3 regions of the Rhizobium sp. ZPR4 genome follow, and region 1 is predicted to be linked to each of the others. Evidence: predicted binding sites of a transcription regulator. Region 1 holds the regulator's gene; each other region holds the start of a gene.

Region 1 (7,271 bases):
GACCGTCTTGGAAACGATGGCGCACTGCTCTTCCGTATGGATGTCTGTCAGGACCGGAAAGCCGTATTCCTTTTTGAGGTCAGCAAAGACCTCCAGCGCCTTTTCCAGGCCGATGCCACGCTTGCCCGACAGCGAGGTGCGGTTGGCCTTGTCAAAGGAGGACTTGTAGACAAGGCCGATGCCGAGCTTGCCGCAGAGCTCCTTCAGGACGCCGGCAACCATAAATGCATGGTCGCGGCTCTCCATCTGGCAGGGGCCGGCAATCAGCGAGAGCTTGGAGGTGTTGGAGAACAGGACCTTGGAGGCTCCTTCGCCGACGGTCACTTCGGAATTCGTGCTCATGCTATCTCCTCGAAGGCGAACAGCGCGCCCTGACCGGGCGCCAGTCTTGCCAATATACGATTGTTCTTACGCGTATAGGTGACGCCGTTAGCAGTGAAATGCGACGATGTCACGGAAAGATCGCGCGTTTTAAAAAGGATTGCGCGCGCCCTGAGCCCCGGATCGTCTGTACGGACAGGCAGATCATAGAATGCCTCCATTCCTTCCGGCGTCAAAATCTCCAGATCGGCATTGGCGGCCCTGATCGTCAGGCCAAAGGAATGCTCCACAATGCGCGGGCCACCGATAACCTCCTCGAAGAAGCTGCGATAGACCGCCGGCTTCGGCGCGCAAAGCACTACCCGGGCAATGCCGGTCACGCCGTTCTCGTGCCGCTCAAGCATGCCGCGATCGGCTGGTAGCGGATTGATGCGCTGACAGCAGAATGCGAGAAAATCCGGCGCACGCAGATCAGCGGCAAAGCCAAGACGAAAGCCGGCCATGGTTTCCGTCCCATCCGGCATCTTCATCGGACGGGAGAAATCCAGCATCCGTCCCGCCGAGATTGCCGCCGCTCTGAAGCGCTCATCATCCGCAACGGCATCATCCGTGCCGAACACCACGGCTGAAAAACCATCCTCCCCGACCCGAAAGCGGTAAGCCTGGTCGCGTGCGACGAAAACATTACCATCCACGATGCTCTTCTCGCACTGCTCCGGAGATGCCACGCCCAGAGGCTCGAGATAGGTTTTATCGGCAAGGAAGACGCAGGCATTCTGCGTGCCAAAGGGATGGCGCGCATCTGGGGCCACCGTGAAGCCGAGCTTGCCGAGGCGTTCGCGTGCCAGAGCGATGTTGACGGTCGGCAGCACGAGATGATCCAGTGGATGCGGAGACGAAATCATAGTTCCTCCTGTTTGCCTGCGGCAGCAGATTTGCGCCGATCCCCCGCGCAATTCAAGATGGAAGCGTGAACGCCCGAAGCGCACGACATGGGCGGAATGCAATCTCGCAAAAGTGATTGCTGATTCTCTCCCAAAGCCGGCTTATGCGATGTCACATGGCATTGGTCGACATCTTCGATATTCCCGGCATGTCACAAAACCCTGCGAATGAACGAAACGACATTTTCCATATTTTTCGATAGGTTAGCGCGGATATATCGCTTTGCTGCTCTCAGCCGGTCCATTCGCAAGTCATAATTATTTAATTGACCGGACAAGGCTTTACCGAAATTTAAGTACTTGCGGAACACATATGGAACATATAGTGTCCGTTCTGGATTTGTTTCACCGTTTTTTCTTGATTCTGGGGTTCCAAGACGATGTTGACGCGCAAGCAGCAGGAACTGCTTCTCTTCATTCACGAACGCATGAAGGAATCCGGTGTACCACCATCTTTCGACGAGATGAAGGATGCGCTGGACCTGGCATCCAAATCCGGCATTCATCGCCTGATCACGGCGCTGGAGGAGCGAGGCTTCATCCGCCGGCTGCCGAACCGAGCCAGAGCGCTCGAAGTCATCAAGCTTCCCGATGCCTATAATCCCAGCCTGCAGCCGCGCCGCGGCTTCTCGCCCAGCGTCATCGAGGGCAGCCTCGGCAAGCCACAGCCTGTCGCCCCTCCGGCTCCACAAAAGGTGGCAAATGACGATCACAATGGCTCGGCATCCGTACCGGTGATGGGTCGCATTGCTGCCGGCGTTCCGATCTCGGCCATCCAGAACAATACGCACGATATTACCGTTCCCGCCGATATGCTCGGCTCCGGCGAGCATTATGCGCTGGAGGTTCGAGGGGATTCGATGATCGACGCCGGAATTTTCGACGGTGATACGGTGATCATCCGCAACTCAACGACAGCCAATCCCGGCGATATCGTCGTTGCGCTCGTCGACGATGAAGAGGCTACGTTGAAGCGCTTCCGTCGCAAGGGTGCCTCGATCGCGCTGGAAGCCGCAAACCCCGCCTATGAAACCCGCATCTTCGGGCCAGACCGCGTCAAGGTCCAGGGCAAGCTCGTCGGCCTTATTCGTCGCTATCACTGACCGGTGAATTGTCAACGATTGGTGATGCCTGCGCATTTGGTGCATCGAATTTGCCGGTGCGCCAATCATAAGTTCGGTGTCTGGTCCATGGCCGCTGCGGGTTTTCGAACGCGGCGGAGATAGTGGGTTTATCGGCGGTGAGCGCCATTTCGATGGACCCGGTTTTTCGTAATGTCGCACCGGTTATGAGCATCGCTCCGGAGCGGCAATGGTCTAGCCGTAATCGGATTGGCGTTACGACGATATTCGCCATGTCGCAGGCCGAGGGCAGATAGGCTGCGTTCTCGATCGTGACCAATATTGCGCCGTTTTCGAGGATGGCTGCACACCATGCTCCTTTCTGGCAGGCGAAACTGCCCTGCATGGTGCGATCCAGGGCTTCCTCCATTGCCGTCCGGACTGCCTTCTGTTCTTCACTGTTCAATCGTTTATAACGATCTGCCTTGCTGATCTGTGGCAGTCGGCTATCGGCAGGAAGCATAGTCGGCGGCTGATGCTCCGCCGCAACCAATGCCTTTTGCCATTGTTCGAAAATGAAGGCCTGCGGTCTCTCTCGGTTGGTCGCGAGTATATCATCCTGGCGCAACGCGACCAGGACGCCATCCTCGGAGATCATCAGGTCGGGTTTTGGTACGCCGGAGCCGAATGCTGCCAAGCCCACGGATGAAAGCAACAATAGCAGACCCAGATGGCGAAGCCGCGTCCGCAAGATGCTCATGATCAGGAAGCCGACAATGAACGTCGGCATCAACCAGGCCGGCTGGCGGCCGAAGGTAATGTCGCCTCCCCAACCGGCTACGGTTCTTGCAATCACGATGACGAGTTCCAGTCCCTCTCCGGTGACTTTCCAGAAAGGCCCGTCGAGTCCGAGCGGCATGAGCAACATCGCCGCCATGCCGAAAGGCATGACGATAAAAGAGACGATGGGCATGGCCGCGAGATTGGCGGCAAGGCCATATGTCGCCAATCGGTGAAAATGTTCGATCGAGAAAATGGCCGTCGACGCACCGCCGATGAACGAGGTCGACATCACGCCTCCAAAGAAGCGCGTGACGAATAATAGCGGACTTAACAGACGGATGCGCGATAGAATGCTTTCACGATGCCGCCGCCGCTTCCATAACGAATAGCCCGACACGAGCGCCAGCGTCGCCGCATAGGACATCTGGAAGCTCGGGCCAAGTACCTGAGATGGCGACAGTACAAGAATGATGATCGCTGAAAGTGCGACATTGCGCAGACTGATCGATGGCCGATCGAAAAGCACGGCCACGAGCATGATCGCCATCATGATGAAGGCACGCTCGGCGGACACACCGAAGCCGGAGATGAGGTAATAGGCCGTGACAGTGAGAAGCGCGCCGAAGGCGGCGAATTTCTTGGTCGGCCAAGCCTGCGCGACACCCGGAAACAGGCTGAACAAATAGCGTAGGCCAACGTAGAAAATACCGGCTGACAGCGCCATGTTCAGACCGGAGATTGCGACAATATGGGTCAGACCGGCAATTCTCAGCGCTTCGGTCGTGTCCTTGGAGATTGCGCGTCTCTCATCGGTGACAAGCGCTGCAGCAAAGGCGCCGGTATCTCCCGGCAGGGTTTGCCTGATCCTGTCACCTATGCTGTTGCGCAGGCCGGCAAGCCAAATATCGGCCGTATCCATCAGAGAGTCGGCGGTATTATCACTGGCTGGGGACAATAATTTCGGCGTTCCGTAGGCAAAACCATTCGCACCGATACCATTGAAATAGGAGCTGAAGGCGAAATCATTGAGGCCAAGCAAGGCTGGTCCGGCCGGAGGCGCCAGCCGCGCCCTGCCCTGAATACGGTCACCGAGATCGAATGGCTCCGCTTGCTTGCGCACGAAGATCGTAACCCGTTGCGGTGCGCGGCGAATGGAAGGCTTTTCCGTTGCCCCGACGCGGATGACATAGCGCCAGCGTCCATTGTCATAGGATTCCCGCCGTTCGACCTGACCGGTCACGGTCGTCGTCACGGCCGAATCGAGCATGACAGTGGAAACCCGCCAGCTTTCGCATTGCGCCAGCGCCATGCCCAGACAAAGGAGCATGCCGGCAAAAAGCAGATGGCGAAACAGCCTGCCCGCCTCCCGCATGAGCGCAAACCCGCTGGCGAAGACCAACAGGCCCGCAAGAACGGCCTGTGCAGGCGGATCGCTGCCAGCCTTGAACCAGAAAATTGCGCCAAGGCCCATGTAGATCGGCGCAAGCAGGATCGCGCGACCATAGGCCGCCTCCTCTTCGATCAGTCTCAAGGTGCCAAGCCGAATGCTGTCGAATATCCGCAGCAGCCGCGATGTCAGCCGCGTCTGATCTTGCGTCCGTTCCCGTCGCGGCACTTCGGCGCGGGAGGTAATCGTGGCGACAACTGGGCGAGGCTGCGAGAGCGCAGCAACGTCCCCACCCTTCTTCCGCTGCTCGGATGCCTCCAAATTAGGCACGCGCTACCGCCCCCACGCAAAACTACAGCTTTCGCGCGATTTTTGCCGTCAGCAGGCAGTGAATTCAACCAAAATCGGCGCAAGCATGGCGCAATTGAGCCGGTTTGCCCGCGTAGCATAATTAAAGACGCTTCCGCAGTGCCCAAAAGTTGATACTGCATTGCACAATTCAGCGTTAGGATAACTTGGCATTAGGCTCTGGATCATATAGCTAGTCGGTAGTCGCTTAACCTTTTGGCGCTTTTTATGGCGTCAATCCCGCCAAATCTTGGAGGATCAGCATGACGGAACAAAGCGCGAAACTAACTTGGGGTGAAAAGACGGTGGACCTGCCGGTCAAGACCGGAACCATCGGCCCGAGTGTCATTGATATTGGTGCCCTTTATAAGAACACCTCCACTTTCACTTACGATCCTGGCTTCACCTCCACCGCGTCGTGCGAGTCGAGCATCACCTATATCGATGGCGACGAAGGCGTTCTGCTGCATCGCGGCTATCCGATCGATCAGCTGGCCGAACACGGCGATTTCCTCGAAGTTTGCTACCTCCTTCTTTACGGCGAACTGCCGACGGCGGCACAGAAGAAAGACTTCGATTATCGCGTGACCCACCACACGATGGTTCATGAGCAGATGTCGCGCTTCTTCACCGGCTTCCGCCGCGACGCGCATCCGATGGCCGTCATGTGCGGCTGCGTCGGCGCGCTCTCTGCCTTCTATCACGACTCGACCGACATCACCGATCCGCACCAGCGCATGGTCGCAAGCCTGCGCATGATCGCCAAGATGCCGACGCTTGCCGCCATGGCCTACAAGTACCATATCGGTCAGCCTTTCGTTTATCCGAAGAACGACCTCGACTATGCGTCGAACTTCCTGCGCATGTGCTTTGCCGTTCCTTGCGAAGAATATGTCGTCAATCCGGTGCTCGCACGCGCCATGGACCGCATTTTCATCCTGCATGCCGATCACGAGCAGAATGCCTCGACTTCGACGGTTCGCCTGGCTGGCTCCTCCGGTGCCAATCCGTTTGCCTGTATCGCAGCAGGCATCGCCTGCCTTTGGGGACCGGCTCACGGCGGCGCCAACGAAGCTGCACTGAACATGCTGAACGAAATCGGCACGGTCGACCGCATTCCGGAATTCATCGCCCGCGCCAAGGACAAGAACGATCCGTTCCGCCTGATGGGTTTCGGCCACCGCGTCTACAAGAACTACGATCCGCGCGCCAAGATCATGCAGAAGACGGCGCACGAAGTTCTCGGCGAACTCGGCATCAAGGACGATCCGCTACTCGACATCGCGATCGAGCTCGAGCGCATCGCTTTGACGGACGAGTATTTCATCGAGAAGAAGCTGTATCCGAACGTCGACTTCTACTCCGGCATTACGCTGAAGGCTCTTGGCTTCCCCACGACCATGTTCACCGTTCTGTTCGCTCTTGCCCGCACCGTCGGCTGGATCGCTCAGTGGAACGAAATGATCGAGGATCCGCATCAGCGCATCGGCCGTCCGCGCCAGCTCTATACCGGCGCTCCGCTGCGCGAATATGTGCCTGTTTCCAAGCGCTAAGCTTCGGTAATGAAATAAAAAAACCGGTCAGAGATGACCGGTTTTTTTATGGGCTAGAACGTCCAGAACAATCTGCGCCGCCTTGTCGCCGGGCGGCTCCTCGGTCTGCATTCGCTCCCAGACGAGATCGTAGCCTGCCAGCATCGCGGCGCGCTCCGGCGTCTCGCTCGACAGGCGCTCCATATAGCGAGCCAACATGCCCGGTCGCAGAACATCGTTGATGAGCTCGGGCAGAACGGCGTAGTCGGCAATCAGGTTCGGCAGGGCTGCCGTCCATATCTTGATACGCGACAGCACGAACTTCGCGAGCCACTCCGTCTTGTAGGTCGAGACCACGGGAACACCGGCAAGCCCCAGCTCCAGGATTACGGTGCCAGAGGCCGCCATGGCAGCATCCGCCTGCGCGAAGGCAGTCCATTTGGCATCCTGGCCGACAAAGATATCCGGCTTGACCTGCCAATTAGCCGTCAAAGAACGAACCAACGCCTCCTGCCGCGGCACGGTCGGCAGCGAAAAACGAACATCATTATTTCGCCGGCTAAATTCTTCGGTAGCCCGCTCAAAAACCGGAAGCAACTGCCGGATCTCCGATGCGCGCGATCCGGGCAAAAGCAGGATCGTCTTCCGTGCGCCAGGGCCGCCGAGACCGCGCAAGGCACGCTGGCGGCGGGTCTCCAGAAGATTAGCGTCAACCGTCAGACGATGACCGACATAGGTGGTTGCCGGACCACCCAGGCGCTCCATGGCAGCAGGCTCAAAGGGCAAGACGGCCAGCACATGATCGACATAGGCGAGCATCTGCTGTGCGCGATATTCCTTCCACGCCCAGACGCTGGGGCAGACGTAATTGATAACAGGCAGATCCGGCAGCGCC
Region 2 (7,271 bases), 1.4 Mb from region 1:
GTCGGTCGCCTTCATGTCGAGGTTCGTGCCATCGGCCTTCAGAAGCACGTTGGACAGGATCGGGATCGTGTTGCGGCGCTCGACCACGCGATGTACGTGGTTCAGCGACTTCAGGAGGTTCGACCGCTCAATTGTTATACGCATGGATGCTACCGCTTTCGACCGTGACTTGCCGGGCGGCCCGAGGCGCCCGAGCGACATGTTTTCGGACGAGGCCCGAAAGATTGGACAGGCAACTTGGCAGACTTCTCCCTCTGAATGCAAGAGGCATGGATCAATTGCCAAGGGCCAATTCGACATTTCGTCGACAATGCTCCACAGGAATTGCACCGCTCTTGCCGTCCGTGCGCGCCTCGCCCATAAAGGCTGCTTATCCCAAGCGAATTCAGGACCGGCATGAACGAAGACCAATTGAGCGGCGGAGCGCGCAGTTTCCGCCTGCATAACAATCAGATTCCGGCCCGCCCCCTCGAACCGGCGCTCTATCTCGTCGCGACACCCATCGGCAATCTCGGCGACATCACGCTGAGGGCGCTGGAAACGCTCGCCGGCGCCGATGTGCTCGCCTGCGAGGACACGCGCGTCACCCGCGTTCTGCTCGACCGCTATGGCATCCAGAACAAGCCCTATGCCTATCACGAATACAATGCCGATGAGGCCGGTCCGCGGCTGCTGCAGGCGTTGGAGGCCGGCCGCTCGGTGGCGCTGGTGTCGGATGCCGGCACGCCGCTCGTCTCCGATCCCGGCTACCGGCTGGCGGTGCAGGCGATCGAGGCGGGCTACAAGGTCGTTCCGATCCCCGGCGCCTCGGCGCCGCTCGCAGCCCTTGTCGGCTCCGGTCTTCCGAACGACGCCTTCTTCTTCGCCGGTTTCCTGCCGGCCAAGGATAAAGGCCGGCGGGACCGGCTGGCCGAGCTGGCAGCCGTGCCTGCCACTCTCATCTTCTTTGAATCGCCGCATCGCATCGCCGCAACCCTTGCCGCCGCCGCCGATGTGCTTGGGGGCGAGCGCGCAGGTGCCGTCTGCCGCGAGCTGACGAAGACCTTCGAGGAATTCCGACGCGGCACATTGTCCGAACTCGCCGCATTCTATGATGCCGTCGACAATGTGAAGGGCGAAATCGTCTGGCTCGTCGGTCCGCCCGCCGAAAGCGTCACGGCGGAGGCCGATGTCGATGCGATCCTGGCCGATCTCTCAGGGACAATGCCGACCGCCAAGGCCGCGACCGAGGCTGCACGCCTCACCGGCCTGCCGCGCAAGGAGCTGTATCAGCGCCTGCTCGATATGAAGGAGCGCCATGCTTGATCCGAGGCCTGAGACAGGCGAGACGCGGAAACGGCAAAAGGCCTGGCGGCGCGGGCATATCGCCGAATATCTCGCCGCAGCCTTCCTGATGCTCAAGGGCTATCGCATCCTGGCGATCCGCCACCGCACCAAGCTTGGTGAAATCGATATCGTCGCCCGCAAGGGCGATCTCGCCGTCTTCGTCGAGGTCAAGTCGCGGCGCGGCGCGCAGGAGGCGATCGACGCCGTTTCCGTCTCTTCGCAAAGGCGAATCCGTGCCGCAAGCGATCTCTGGCTTGCCCGCCAGCCGGATTTCGCCCGCCTCTCGCAGCGCTATGATATCGTCGCCATGCTGCCCGGCCGCTGGCCGCAGCATTTTCCCGATGCGTTTTGACTGAGGCGTTACAGGACCGTCACAAAATCAGCCTATTGCCGGGCAACCAGCACTCGCGGCTTTTTCGCCGGCGCTCCTCATTTCGACAGGCTTCACCATGATCCGCAATACCGTTTCCGCCTTCACCGTTCCCTCGCAGGAAGAGCGCAAGAGCTTCGTCTCTCTCGAAAAGATCCCCACCGTTCATGCCGCGAAGCTCGCATCGCTTGCCTGCCTGAATACGGTGCGCATCGACGGGGCGGATGCGCAGGTCGAGGCCTTGGTCTTCCCGTTCACGGTCGCCGCCTGGAACCTCGAGCGCTGCCTGTTTCCCGAGGAGAGCGCGGCCAAGCTGCGGGAAACCGGAGCGCCGCTTATTCTGCTGTCGGAAATGGATCTGGGCATGGCCCGCACCGAGCAGCGCGACCCCACCGCTATCGTCGCCGGCGAACTCGGCATGAACCATGCCTATGGCGTCGAGTTCCTGGAGCTCAGCCTCGGTTCGGAAATCGAGCGCTCCTACTGCCGCGATGATTTCAATGAGAAGGGCTTTCACGGCAATGCGCTGATGGCCTCGGTCGCTCTGAAGGATGCGTTCCTGATCCGCCTGCCGGGCGAGGCCGTCTGGTTCAACGACAGCAACGAGCAGCCGCGCATCGGCGATCGCTGCGCCGTCGGCGCCATCGTCGAGACGAAGGCCGGCCCGATGGTTGCCGTTTCCGTTCATCTCGAAAGTGTGGCGACCGCTGCCTATCGCGAGCGTCAAATGGCGGCGTTGATCGATGCGGTCGAGGCCTTCGCGCCCGGCCTGCCGATCCTGATCGGCGGCGATCTCAACACCGGCAACCACACCGGCGGCGATTACGCGACCGATACGCTGTTCGCCATGGCCGAGGGTCGAGGCTTCGAATGCCACGGCGGCCCGCTCGACCAGACAAGCACGCGCCCGAGCCTGATCACGCGCTTTCCCGATCGCGCCATGAAGCTCGACTGGTTCATCGCCCGCGGCCTGAAGATCGGCGAGAGCCACCTCGTTTCCTCTCTCAACGGAGAGGGCAAGCCGCTCTCCGATCACGACATGATCGTCTGCACGATCGAAGGTTTTTCCGCCTAGTGCATGTCGCGCAAAAGTGTGCGGCGGTTTTGCGACAACGACATGCATGAAATCAAAGGGTTAAAGCGCGAGAAGCGAATCTGAAAGATCGCGATGCGCTTTAATCGCTGCAATCGTTAAAATGCGTTCGGTTTGATGAACCGTGCCGTTACTCCTTCCATGCGATGAGATCGTAGACGCGCATGGAATTTGGGGGATTGCATGGTCTTGAAACTGATGTTGGCGAGCATGGCGGCCTTTGCCGCGCGTGCCGTCCCGGTCGTTGTTGCGATGTCGCCGTCGAAGAATTTCGTGGCGGGCGCCAGCGACGAGATGGAAATGAAGCCGTCGCCGATCGAACGCTCCTGGATATTGTCGGGCGATCCGGTTGCCCGTATCGCCGAGCACTCGCGCGGACAGGACGATGCCGCGATGACTGCGCTGTGGGATTGCACCGCAGGCGAATTCCGCTGGTATTTCGGCTGGGATGAAACGGTGATGATCCTCGAAGGCGAGGTTCACATCACCACGGAAGACGGTGTCGAGCGCACGCTGCATGCCGGCGATGTCGCCTATTTCGCCGGCGGCACCTGGGCGACATGGCGCATCGACCGCTATCTGCGCAAGGTCGCCTTCCTGCGCAAGCCGTTCCCGAAGCCTTTGACCATGGCTTATCGTCTGCGCAACCTCGTCCGGCAAGGCAACACGCAGGGCCTTGCCGCCTGAGTGCCGCACAGCTCCACGGAAGCGATTGAATAGCCGTTGCGTTTGCAGGCGGGCCGACCTACATCTGTCCGCAAATTCGAGCGAGGGCTGACTATGGCTGGTATCAAGAATGTTGCGGTCCAGATGGACCATGTCCGGAGCATCAACATTGCGGGCGACTCGACCTTCGCCATGAGCCTCGAGGCGCAGAACCGCGGCTACAAGCTCTTCCACTATACGCCCGAGCGGCTGAGCATGCGCGACGGCAAGATCTATGCCTCCGTCGAACCGATGATCCTGCGCGATGTGAAGGGCAATCACTTCGAGCTCGGCGAGGCCGAGCGCGTCGACCTCTCGACCATGGACGTGGTGCTGCTGCGCCAGGACCCGCCATTCGACATGGCCTACATCACCTCGACGCATCTGCTCGAACGCATCCACCCGAAGACGCTCGTCGTCAACGATCCGGCCTGGGTGCGCAACTCGCCCGAAAAGATCTTCGTCACCGAATTTGCCGATCTCATGCCGAAGACGCTGATCACCCGCGATGCCGGCGAAATCCGCCGCTTCCGTGAGGAGATGGGCGATATCATCCTGAAACCGCTTTACGGCAATGGCGGCGCTGGCGTTTTCCATTCGACGCGCGACGACCGCAATCTCTCGTCGCTACTCGAAATGTTCGGCCAGCTCTTCCGCGAGCCGTTCATCGCACAGCAATATCTGCCTGACGTGCGCAAGGGTGACAAGCGCATCATCCTCGTCGATGGTGAGGCCGTCGGCGCGATCAACCGCGTACCGGCCGAGCATGACGCCCGCTCCAACATGCATGTCGGCGGCCGTGCCGAAGCGACCGATCTGACGGCGCGCGAAAAGGAAATCTGCGCCCGCATCGGCCCCGCGCTGAAGGAGCGTGGCTTCCTGCTCGTCGGCATCGACGTCATCGGCGACTACATGACCGAGATCAACGTGACGTCGCCGACCGGCATCCGCGAAGTGAAGCGCTTCGGCGGCGCCGACATCGCCAGCCTGCTCTGGGATGCGATCGAGGCCAAGCGGGCCTGATCGGCTGTTCTCGACCACGCTTCCAGCTGGACAATAATGCGCACTCAGTCATGTCGATGATTTCGGCATGACTGAGAGAAGCTTCTGTTCATTTATTGTTCTTGTTTCATTCCTTGTCTTGTGCCAGATTGCAACCCGAAGTTTGCTGATCGGGGCACGTAACGGCAAACGGGTTCCGCGACAGGGGATAGGGCATGGTAGCGCGCGTCAGTACGGTGGCGTTTCAGGGCATTGAGGGCGTACCCGTCGAAGTGCAGGTTATGATCGCGCCCGGCAAGGTGCTGATGCATATCGTCGGTCTGCCGGACAAGGCTGTCGCAGAGAGCCGGGAAAGGGTTCAGGCAGCGCTGCACGCTTCCGGCCTTGCGCTGCCGCCAAAGAAAGTGACAGTCAATCTTGCGCCGGCGGATCTGCCGAAAGAAGGTAGCCATTTCGACCTTGCCATCGCGCTCGGCCTGATGGCGGCGCTCGGCGCGATCCCTGCCGATGCCCTGTCGTCCTACACCGTTATCGGCGAGCTCAATCTCGATGGCACGATTGCGCCTGTTGCCGGCGCGCTTCCCGCGGCGATCGCCGCCAACGCTGCGGGCAAGGGCCTGATCTGCCCGGCCGAAAGCGGGCCGGAAGCTGCCTGGGCCGGCAAGGAGATGGACATTCTGGCGCCGCGCAGCCTGATCGCGCTCGCCAATCATTTCCGTGGTACGCAGGTCCTGTCACGGCCGGAGCCCTCCGTTCGCGCGAGTGCTGCCAATCTGCCCGATCTTGCCGATATCAAGGGGCAGGAAAGCGCCAAGCGCGCCCTGGAAGTGGCGGCGGCCGGCGGGCACAATCTTCTTTTCGTCGGGCCTCCTGGCTCCGGCAAGTCGATGCTCGCCTCGCGCCTGCCATCGATCCTGCCGCCCTTGTCGACGAACGAGCTGCTTGAAGTGTCGATGATCCATTCGATCGCCGGCCAGCTTTCGGGCGGCAAGCTCTCCGACCGGCGGCCCTATCGCGCGCCGCATCATTCGGCCACCATGGCGGCGCTGGTCGGCGGCGGTCTGCGCGCGCGGCCTGGCGAGGTGTCGCTCGCCCATCACGGCATTCTCTTCCTCGACGAGCTGCCGGAGTTTTCACCGCAGGCGCTCGATGCGCTGCGTCAGCCGCTCGAAACCGGCGAGTGTGTTATCGCCAGAGCAAATCATCGCGTCGCCTATCCGGCCGGTATCCAACTCGTGGCGGCGATGAACCCGTGCCGCTGCGGCATGGCTGGCGAGCCGGGGCACACCTGCGCCCGTGGGCCGCGCTGCGCGAGCGATTATCAAGGTCGCATTTCCGGCCCGCTGCTCGATCGTATCGATATCCGCATCGATGTGCCGGCGGTCTCCGCCGCTGATCTCATCCGGCCAACGGCCTCGGAAAGCAGCGCCGATGTTGCTTTGCGTGTCGCCCGTGCCCGCGAACGGCAGCGGGAGCGTTTCGAACGGGCTGGCATGATGGAGATCACCACCAACGCCCGCTGCTCGACCGCGATGATCGAAACCATCGCCGAGCCGGATGCATCAGGCCTACAGCTGCTGCGTGATGCCGCCGAGAAAATGAAATTCTCCGCCCGTGGCTATCATCGCATCCTCAAGGTCGCGCGAACGCTTGCCGATCTGGACGATAAACCAACCGTTGGGCGCATCCACCTTGCTGAAGCCATCTCCTATCGCATCGCCGGCGAGCGGCTGGCCGCGCATGCCTGAAAATCCGGAGCTGAGGTGGCACGGTGCTGTCTTCGGCTTGTCCGAACAAAAAAGGGGCGCCGCAGCACCCCTTTCTCAATCAATTTATTGCAGCTCATTTCAGCCGCCAAGGCCTTCGAACAGCGCCGTCGACAGATAGCGCTCGGCGAAGGAGGGGATGATGACGACGATGGTCTTGCCTTCGTTTTCGGGACGCTGGCCAATCTTGATGGCTGCCGTCAGCGCCGCGCCGGAGGAAATACCAACAGGCACGCCTTCGAGCTTTGCGACGAGCCGGGCCTGTTGAAACGCCTCGTCATTGCTGACGGTGATTACCTCGTCATAGACATGCGTATCGAGAACCTTCGGCGCGAAGCCGGCACCGATGCCCTGGATCTTGTGCGGGCCGGGATTGCCGCCCGAAAGAACCGGCGAATCCGTCGGCTCGACGGCGATGACCTTGATGTCTGGCTTGCGGGCCTTCAGCACCTGGCCGACGCCGGTGATCGTTCCGCCGGTGCCGATGCCGGAAACGAAGATGTCGACCTTGCCGTCGGTATCGTTCCAGATTTCCTCAGCCGTCGTCTTGCGATGGATTTCCGGATTGGCGGGATTTTCGAACTGCTGCGGAATGATGGCATCCGGCAGCGACGCGGCCAGTTCTTCGGCCTTGGCAATCGCTCCCTTCATGCCCTTCGGTCCCTCGGTCAGCACCAGCTCGGCGCCGAGCAGCGCCAGCATCTTGCGACGCTCGATCGACATGGTCTCCGGCATGGTAAGGATCAGCCGGTAGCCTTTGGCGGCTGCGGCAAAGGCAAGCGCAATGCCTGTGTTGCCTGAGGTCGGCTCGATCAGCACGGTCCGGCCGGGAGCGATCTTGCCCTGGGTTTCCAGGCTCTCGATCATGGCGACGCCGATACGATCCTTCACGGACGCGATGGGGTTGAAGAATTCGAGCTTTGCCAAGAGGTTGGCCTTGACGCCCTTCTCCTTCGCCAGCTTGTCGAGGCGGACGATCGGCGTATCGCCGATGGTCTCGGTGATCGAG
Region 3 (7,271 bases), 1.1 Mb from region 1:
TCGCCCTGTGCATGCTGACCATGCACGAAGAAGCGCTGCGGAGTGACGAGATCGAGATTGTCCTTCGCCCTCGTCATCGCGACATAGAGCAGCCGCCGCTCCTCTTCGATTTCAGCTGATGATCCGACGGCGAGATCGGCGGGGATGCAGCCGTCGACGGCGTTGAGGATGAAGACCTTTGTCCATTCCTGGCCCTTGGCGGAATGGATGGTCGAGAGGATCAGATAGTCCTCGTCGAGCAGCGGCACGCCGGCCTGATCGCTGGTGGCGTCCGGCGGATCGAGCGTCAGCTCGGTAAGGAAGCGCTCGCGCGAGCCATAGCCAGCCGCGATCTGTTCGAGCTGAATGAGGTCCGCCTGACGGGTCGCGGCATCCTCATGCGTGCGCTCCAGATGCGGCTCGTACCATTGGCGAACCAGGCCGATTTCCGCCGGCCAGCCGGCCTTGCCGCTTTTGACCTCCCGCATCGTCTCGACAAAGGCAGTCCAATCGTCTCCTGTGCGGGGCGGCGGCGGCAGCTCGGTGAGTGCCGTGATCGGGCTTGCTTCTTCGCCGATCTGGTCGAGCACGCGCTGGGCTGTCGAGGGGCCGACGCCGGGCAGAAGCTGCATCAGGCGGAAGCCGGCCACGCGGTCGCGCGGGTTCTGGGCGAAACGCAGTGCCGCCAGCATGTCCTTGACATGGGCGCTGTCGAGGAACTTCAGCCCGCCGAACTTGACGAAGGGGATGTTGCGCCGGGTGAGCTCCACCTCCAGCGGGCCGCTATGGCTCGAGGTGCGGAAGAGAACGGCCTGCTGCTTCAGCCGTGCACCGCCCTCGCGATTTTCGAGCACCTGATCGGCGATGTAGCGTGCCTGATCAGCCTCGTCGCGCACCGTCACCAGCCGCGGGCGTTCCGTGCTTTGCCGCTCGGTGCGCAAGTTCTTGGTGAAGCGCTCGGAGGCGAGATCGATCACGGCGTTGGCGGCGGCAAGGATCGGCTGCGTCGAGCGATAATTGCGGTCGAGCGTGACGATATCGGCGGATGGCGTGAAGGCCTTGGGGAAATCGAGAATGTTGCGCACGGTCGCGGCGCGAAAGGAATAGATCGACTGCGCATCGTCGCCGACGACGGTCAGTCCGCGACCATCGGGCTTCAGGGCGAGCAGAATGGAGGACTGCAGCCGGTTCGTGTCCTGATATTCGTCGACAAGCACATGATCGAAGCGGCTGCCGATATCCTCGGCAATCAGCGGCTCCTGCAGCATATGCGCCCAGTAGAGCAGCAAATCGTCGTAATCGAGCACGTTCTGCACCTGCTTCGCCTCGACATAACAGGCGAAGAGTTCGCGCAGCTGCTGTTCCCACATGGCGCACCAGGGGAAGAAGTCGCGCAGCACGCCATCGAGCGGCGCTTCCGCATTGACCGATCGTGAATAGATGGAAAGGCACGTCGCCTTGGTCGGAAAGCGGCTCTCGGTCTTGGAAAAGCCGAGGTCGTGGCGCGCAAGATTCATCAGATCGGCGCTGTCTTCCCGATCGTGAATCGTGAAGGCCGGATCGATGCCGATCTGCTCGGCATAGTCCCTGAGCAGGCGCGCGCCGATGCCGTGGAACGTGCCGGTCCACGCAAGCGCATCGGCGGTGATGCCGGCATTTACCCCCAGCACCTCACGGCAGATCCGCTCGACGCGACGGCCCATTTCGGCGGCGGCGCGACGCGAGAAGGTCATCAGCAGGATACGGCGGGAGTCTGCGCCTTTGACGATCAGATGCACGACGCGATGGGCGAGCGTATTCGTCTTGCCGGAGCCCGCCCCGGCGATGACGAGCAGCGGCCCGGCGATATGGCCGTCATCGCTCGTGCCATGCTCCACCGCCAGCCGCTGCTCCGGGTTTAATTTTTCCAGATAGGCGGCGGTCATCAACTCTCCTGGATGCTTCGGGCAGGGGACGCAGCTGCGCAACGCGCGGCGAATCGCAGACGCGAAACCACATGGGCGTTCTATGGATGTTCCGAATCAGCAAAGCCTGTCAAGATTGGCGCGATCCGCACGCAGATGTGACCCTCCACGCAAGAATCTTATTCGGATTTGGTTGGATGCGGCTCGAAAAGGACTTTCTTCGTGCTTATGTATCTTTTTGGCGCGGCAATTTGAGTTTTTGCGGTTTCGCAGTGCGTAGAGTGAAGGTTTCAGAACATGAACGAAACGATTGCCACTGGCCTGCGTCTGCCCAGCGGACTGGTGGCTCTGCCGGATGGGCGCCTCGCGCTTGTCGAAATGGATGCCAGTCGCCGTTATCTGAAGCTCTATGATGCAGGCGGCGCATCCCGGGAGATTTGCCGGCTTGGCGGCACTCCGAGCGGAATTGCTGTCGACGGTGACGGGTGTTTCTGGATAGCCGGTGGACCGGAAGACTCTCTGGTGAGGCTTTCGCCGCAGGGGCGGGTCTTGCAAGTAATAGAGGGCAGTGCGGACGGTCCGTTTCTCCATCCGAGCGCTCTCGCCTTCGGGCCCGATGGCCTGCTCTATATGACCGATTCCGGCTTCCGGCTGGCGGATTTGCTGGAAGGCGGCGATATCCATCCCGATTTCTTCAAGGCTGCCTATAACGGCTGCGTCTATCAGATTGATCCCGCAGAGGGCCGGGTCATTCGTGTTCTGGCTGCCGGGCTGCTCCTTGCCGGCGGCATCGCTTTCGATGCCGATGGGTTGCTTTATTACAGTGAGACGCTGACTGGAAAAATCTATCGGCAGATCGTTGGCGGACGGCAGGAAATGTTTGCGCGATCGATGACCTCGCCAGCCATAAACGCGCTGCGCGGACCATCCGGCCTGGCCTTTGATCGCAGCGGCATGCTCTATTGCGCCATGTACGGTCTCGGCGAAGTCTGTCTGATCGACACCGAGGGCAAGATGGCCGGTCACATCCGCACCGATGGCGCACGGCCAGGAAACATTGCCTTTACCGCCGATGGCAAGCACTTGCTCGTTACCGAGCAGGAAAAGGGTGTTGTGGAAAAGATAACGGCGCCGCGTCCAGGCCTGCCGTTGCATATGCCGACCATATCCTAGGTCGCTTCGCGACTCTTCGGATCCGCTTCTCAGCGCTTTATCTCGCAAAACCGCTATGTGCTTTGCCCGGCTGATGGACATGCCCGGAGGCCGGGCATGTCCTGTTCTCATATATTGGCCGCTTATTCCGCAGCTGGGATCTGCTTGCTGTCCTTGCTGGACTTGTCGTCCGCCGACTTTGTATCGTTGGCGACCGGCTTGGCATGGCGGCGACGCCAGTCGCCGAGGAACAGCAGGATCGGCGCGGCGATGAAGACCGACGAGGCGCCTGCGACGAGGATGCCGAACACCATCGGGATCGCGAAGCTGGAGACGGCGCTGCCGCCCCATATCGCCATCGGCACCAGCGCCAGGAAGGCGGTGGCGTTGGTATAGAGGCTTCGCGCCAGGGTCTCGTTGATCGACTTGTCGATGATGTCGCGAAGCGGCATCGACTTGTAGAGCCGCATGTTTTCACGCATGCGGTCATAGACCACGACCTTGTCGTTCACCGAATATCCCACAAGCGTCAGGATCGCGGCGATGGCCGTCAGGTTGAAATCGAGGCCGGTGATCGCGAAGAAGCCGATCGCCTTGGTGACGTCGAGTACCAGAGTGACGATGGCGCCGACCGCGAACGGCCATTCGAACCGCACCCAGATGTAGACGAGCATCGCCAGGCTGGCGATCACGACCGACAGGATGCCGGCCCAGGCAAGCTCACCCGAGACCTTCGGACCGATGACATCGGTGCCTTCGATGGTCGCGCTTGGGTCGATCTTGACGATTTCCGCCTTGAGCTTCGTCACCGCGGCCGTCTGCGCCTCTTCGCCGCCGTCCTGGCGCTGGGCGCGGACTAGGAGGCTGTTGTTGTCGCCGAAGGACTGCAGTGCGATTTCGCCGAGGCCGAGCGTGTTCAGGCCCTCGCGGAATGTCGCCAGATCGGCCGCATCCTTGGTCTTGACCGACATCTGGATGCCGCCGCGGAAATCGACGCCGTAGTTGAGGCCCGGATGGATGAAGAGGACCACCGAGGCGATCGACAGGATCGCCGAAACGGTGACGCCGAAGAAGCGGGCCTTCATGAACTGGATGTGCTTGTCATAGGGGCTGAAGGGGATCAGCGGCCTGATGTTGACCACCTTCATCTTGCGGCGGCGGGTAATGGCGATCATCACGACGCGCACGAAGGCGACGGAGGTGAACATCGAGATAATGAGGCCGAGACCCATGGTCACGGCAAAGCCGCGAACCGGGCCGGAGCCGAAGTAGAACAGGATGGCGGCGGCGATCAGCGCCGTCATGTTGCCGTCGATAATCGTCGAATAAGCCTTCTTGAAGCCGTTATCGATGGCGGCGAAGGCGCCGCGGCCCTTGCGGGTTTCTTCGCGGATACGCTCGTTGATGAGAACGTTGGCGTCAACCGCAAGGCCGATACCAAGGACGACGCCGGCGATGCCGGGCAGCGTCAGCGTGGCGCCGACCAGCGTCAGGGCCGAGAAGGTCAGGACCGTGTGGATGAGCAGCGCGACATTGGCGAGAATGCCCCAGGCGCCGTAGAGCACGAAGATGAAGGCGGCAACCAGAACGAAGCCGATCAGGCCGCTATAGATGCCTTTTTGGATCGCATCGCTGCCGAGGTCGGCGCCGACGGTGCGCTCTTCGATGACGGTGAGCTTCGCCGGCAAAGCGCCGGCACGCAGCAGGGCTGCAAGCGTGGTGGCACTGTCTGCGGTGAAGTTGCCGGAGATCTGGCCCGAACCGCCCGTGATCGGCTCACGGATGTTCGGCGCGCTCAGAACCTTGTTGTCGAGAACGATAGCAAAGGGCTTGCCGACATTTTCGCGGGTGATTTCCGCAAAGCGGTTGGCGCCGGCGCTGTCGAAGCGGAAGGTGACGAGCGGCTCATGCGTATTAGGGTCGAAGCTGACGCGGGCGTCCGTCAGGCGGTCGCCGGACAGTTCGATGCGGTCGAGAACCGGATAGCTGTTGCCCTGCTCGTCCTTCATGATGGTGACGCCGGGGCCGGGATTGTTCGGATCGACGTTATCGGCAAGCAGGTGGAAGGACATCTTCGCGGTCGAGCCGAGAAGTTCGCGCAGGTGCGACGGGTCCTGTGCACCCGGAAGCTGGACGAGAACGCGGTTCGGGCCGACGCGCTGGATGGTCGGCTCGGCGACACCCACCTGGTCGACGCGCTTGCGGATGACTTCAAGGCTCTGTTGGACGGCGGAATCGACATTGGCCGAAATGCCTGCCTGCGAGAAGGACATCGCGATGGTCGCGCCATTCGGCTTGATGCTGAGATCCGACTGGCCGGCCGAGAGGCCGGACGTGATCGTATTGGCCAGCGTCTGCAACTGCGTCACCGCATCACCGCTCTGCGTGGGATCGTTGAGCGTTACGACGATCTGGTCGCCGTTGCGGACGACCGAGCGGGTCTGAATGTTCTTGTCGCGCAGCACGCGACGTGCGTCCTGCTGCAGCGATTGCAGCCGGCCGTTCGTCAGGTCCTTTTCGTCGACTTCGAGAACGAGATAGGAGCCGCCGCGAAGGTCGAGGCCAAGAGAAACCTGGCTATGCGGCAGCCAGGACGGGATCTTGCTGAGAGCTGACTGCGGCAGCACGTTTGGCAGTGCGATCAGAAAGCCAATGACGATGATCACTGTATAGAGCGCCACGAGCCATGGTGAGGTACGCATGGGTATTTTCCTTGAAAGTAGGCTTATGCCGACGGCCTGGCCGCAGGCGGACTTGAGGTCTTGTCGGAAATGCAGCGCGTCTGCGCCAACCGCTTAGGCGAGCGCGCCTGGAGGTGCGCGTGCGAGATAGGCGCGGAAAGCCAGGGATTCGAGCCGAGCAGCATTGCTTGGATGGCTCGGCTGCCAGGAGGTTGCCGGATATCCGAGAGAGGGAAGGGCGGCAAGCGTTGCTGGCCCTATGTCGTGCCATGTGGCCTTGGGTGGCGCCAGCCGATCGGCGACGACAATGCCGCGCACCGGATCGCGCAGGGAAAGATAGAGCGGCTGGTTGTCCTTGCCTGAGGCGAGCGCGTCCGCATCGGCGCGCGTGGCAACGTTGATGCCGCCGCCCAGCGCCAGTCCGATATAGGCGAAGAACGCGACGAACAACGACGCGATCACCCGCGCTCCGGCGCGGTGCGTCCTGTAGTCTCTATCTTCGCTGTCGGCGGCGCCGAATTCGAGCGGGTTCAACGGTCGAAAATGCCTTTATTCCTCTGCCGGCGCGAACGCCGACGGTTCGGTCATGATATCAGGACGCCTCGCGTCTTCCCACTGCATAATTCCTTAAATCGGGATCGACCTAAGGAATTATGCAGCAGCTTTAAAGTGCTACAGTGACCTTTGCGCGTCACATGTTACGCGCGGCGCTGTAGTGCGGCCTGTCATGATGCAGTTGCACGAGCCGGTCAACAGTCCCGGCTTGATTTCTTAATTTTCGGTAGCTCCCGTTCCGGCGGCTGACGGCTTGGGCGCCAGGCAGGATGCCGGAACGCGATAGGCATAAAGTGTCTTGCCTTTCATCTCACCATAGGGCGGCGACCAGCTCTTGATGAGCTCAGCCTGGCCTTCCGGGCACTCGATCGGATCGTTGTCGACGAACAGGACCGGGCCGGTCACACTGGCCGGCAGCGAGAAATCCTGCTCGTAATAGTTCGCGGGAAATCCTGCGAAATGGCGGGCATAGATGTGGAACGGCTTGCCCTTCAATGTGTAATAGAGATCGGCGAGAATATCGCGGTCCTGGGCGACGATTTCAGTCATTTTCGCCTCGGTGGCGATATTGGCGATTTCCTCGCTGATGACACTGCGGCCGACATAGCGCTTCATGACGAGATCGCCGTTCGGCAGCTTGATGTCATAGGCAAAGACCGTCAGTACCGGGATCACGACGGCGACGACGGCGCCTATGATCAGCGAGGTGCTCAGCCCTTTTTTCGTCAGGCGATAGAGCAGCCAAACGGCGAGAATGGTGCCGGCGGCATAGGCCGAGACGGCCCAGTTGGCATAGGCCTTGGCGAGGAGGGCTTGCAGCGTGATCAGCGCCACGACAGGCACCGACAGCCAGAACAGCAGCTTTTCCCGGTCGTCGCTCTGCCCACGGACCAGCCGCCATGTCGCCCACAAAAGCGCGTAGAAGACCACCGGACCGACCACGCCGAACTGCGCGCCGAAGAAGCTGAGACCGTTGAGTATGTGCTTCAAGAGACCGTTG

What was found. Region 1 encodes LexA, which represses DNA repair genes until DNA is damaged. Its sites were predicted from a motif close to TGTTCNNNNTGTGTTCNG; they were not measured.
Region 2: the regulator LexA is predicted to act here: its motif matches at 4,603-4,620, upstream of ABOK31_RS19325 (YifB family Mg chelatase-like AAA ATPase).
Region 3: the regulator LexA is predicted to act here: its motif matches at 1,981-1,998, upstream of ABOK31_RS00980 (ATP-dependent helicase).

Annotation. Positions count from the first base shown of each region.
Region 1 covers NZ_CP157967.1:1,322,760-1,330,030, reverse strand. Annotated here, with positions in the region: gene kdsA (3-deoxy-8-phosphooctulonate synthase) at 1-342, opposite strand, end outside; gene ABOK31_RS06560 (VOC family protein) at 339-1,226, opposite strand; gene lexA (transcriptional repressor LexA) at 1,646-2,368, shown strand; gene ABOK31_RS06550 (ComEC/Rec2 family competence protein) at 2,349-4,826, opposite strand; gene gltA (citrate synthase) at 5,108-6,397, shown strand; gene lpxB (lipid-A-disaccharide synthase) at 6,425-7,271, opposite strand, start outside.
Region 2 covers NZ_CP157967.1:4,014,616-4,021,886, forward strand. Annotated here, with positions in the region: gene dnaN (DNA polymerase III subunit beta) at 1-144, opposite strand, end outside; gene rsmI (16S rRNA (cytidine(1402)-2'-O)-methyltransferase) at 397-1,305, shown strand; gene ABOK31_RS19305 (YraN family protein) at 1,298-1,678, shown strand; gene ABOK31_RS19310 (endonuclease) at 1,776-2,771, shown strand; gene ABOK31_RS19315 (cupin domain-containing protein) at 2,973-3,476, shown strand; gene gshB (glutathione synthase) at 3,570-4,517, shown strand; gene ABOK31_RS19325 (YifB family Mg chelatase-like AAA ATPase) at 4,712-6,244, shown strand; gene cysK (cysteine synthase A) at 6,344-7,271, opposite strand, start outside.
Region 3 covers NZ_CP157967.1:198,701-205,971, forward strand. Annotated here, with positions in the region: gene ABOK31_RS00980 (ATP-dependent helicase) at 1-1,904, opposite strand, end outside; gene ABOK31_RS00985 (SMP-30/gluconolactonase/LRE family protein) at 2,181-3,056, shown strand; gene secD (protein translocase subunit SecD) at 3,179-5,737, opposite strand; gene ABOK31_RS00995 (hypothetical protein) at 5,831-6,250, opposite strand; gene ABOK31_RS01000 (glycosyltransferase family 39 protein) at 6,488-7,271, opposite strand, start outside.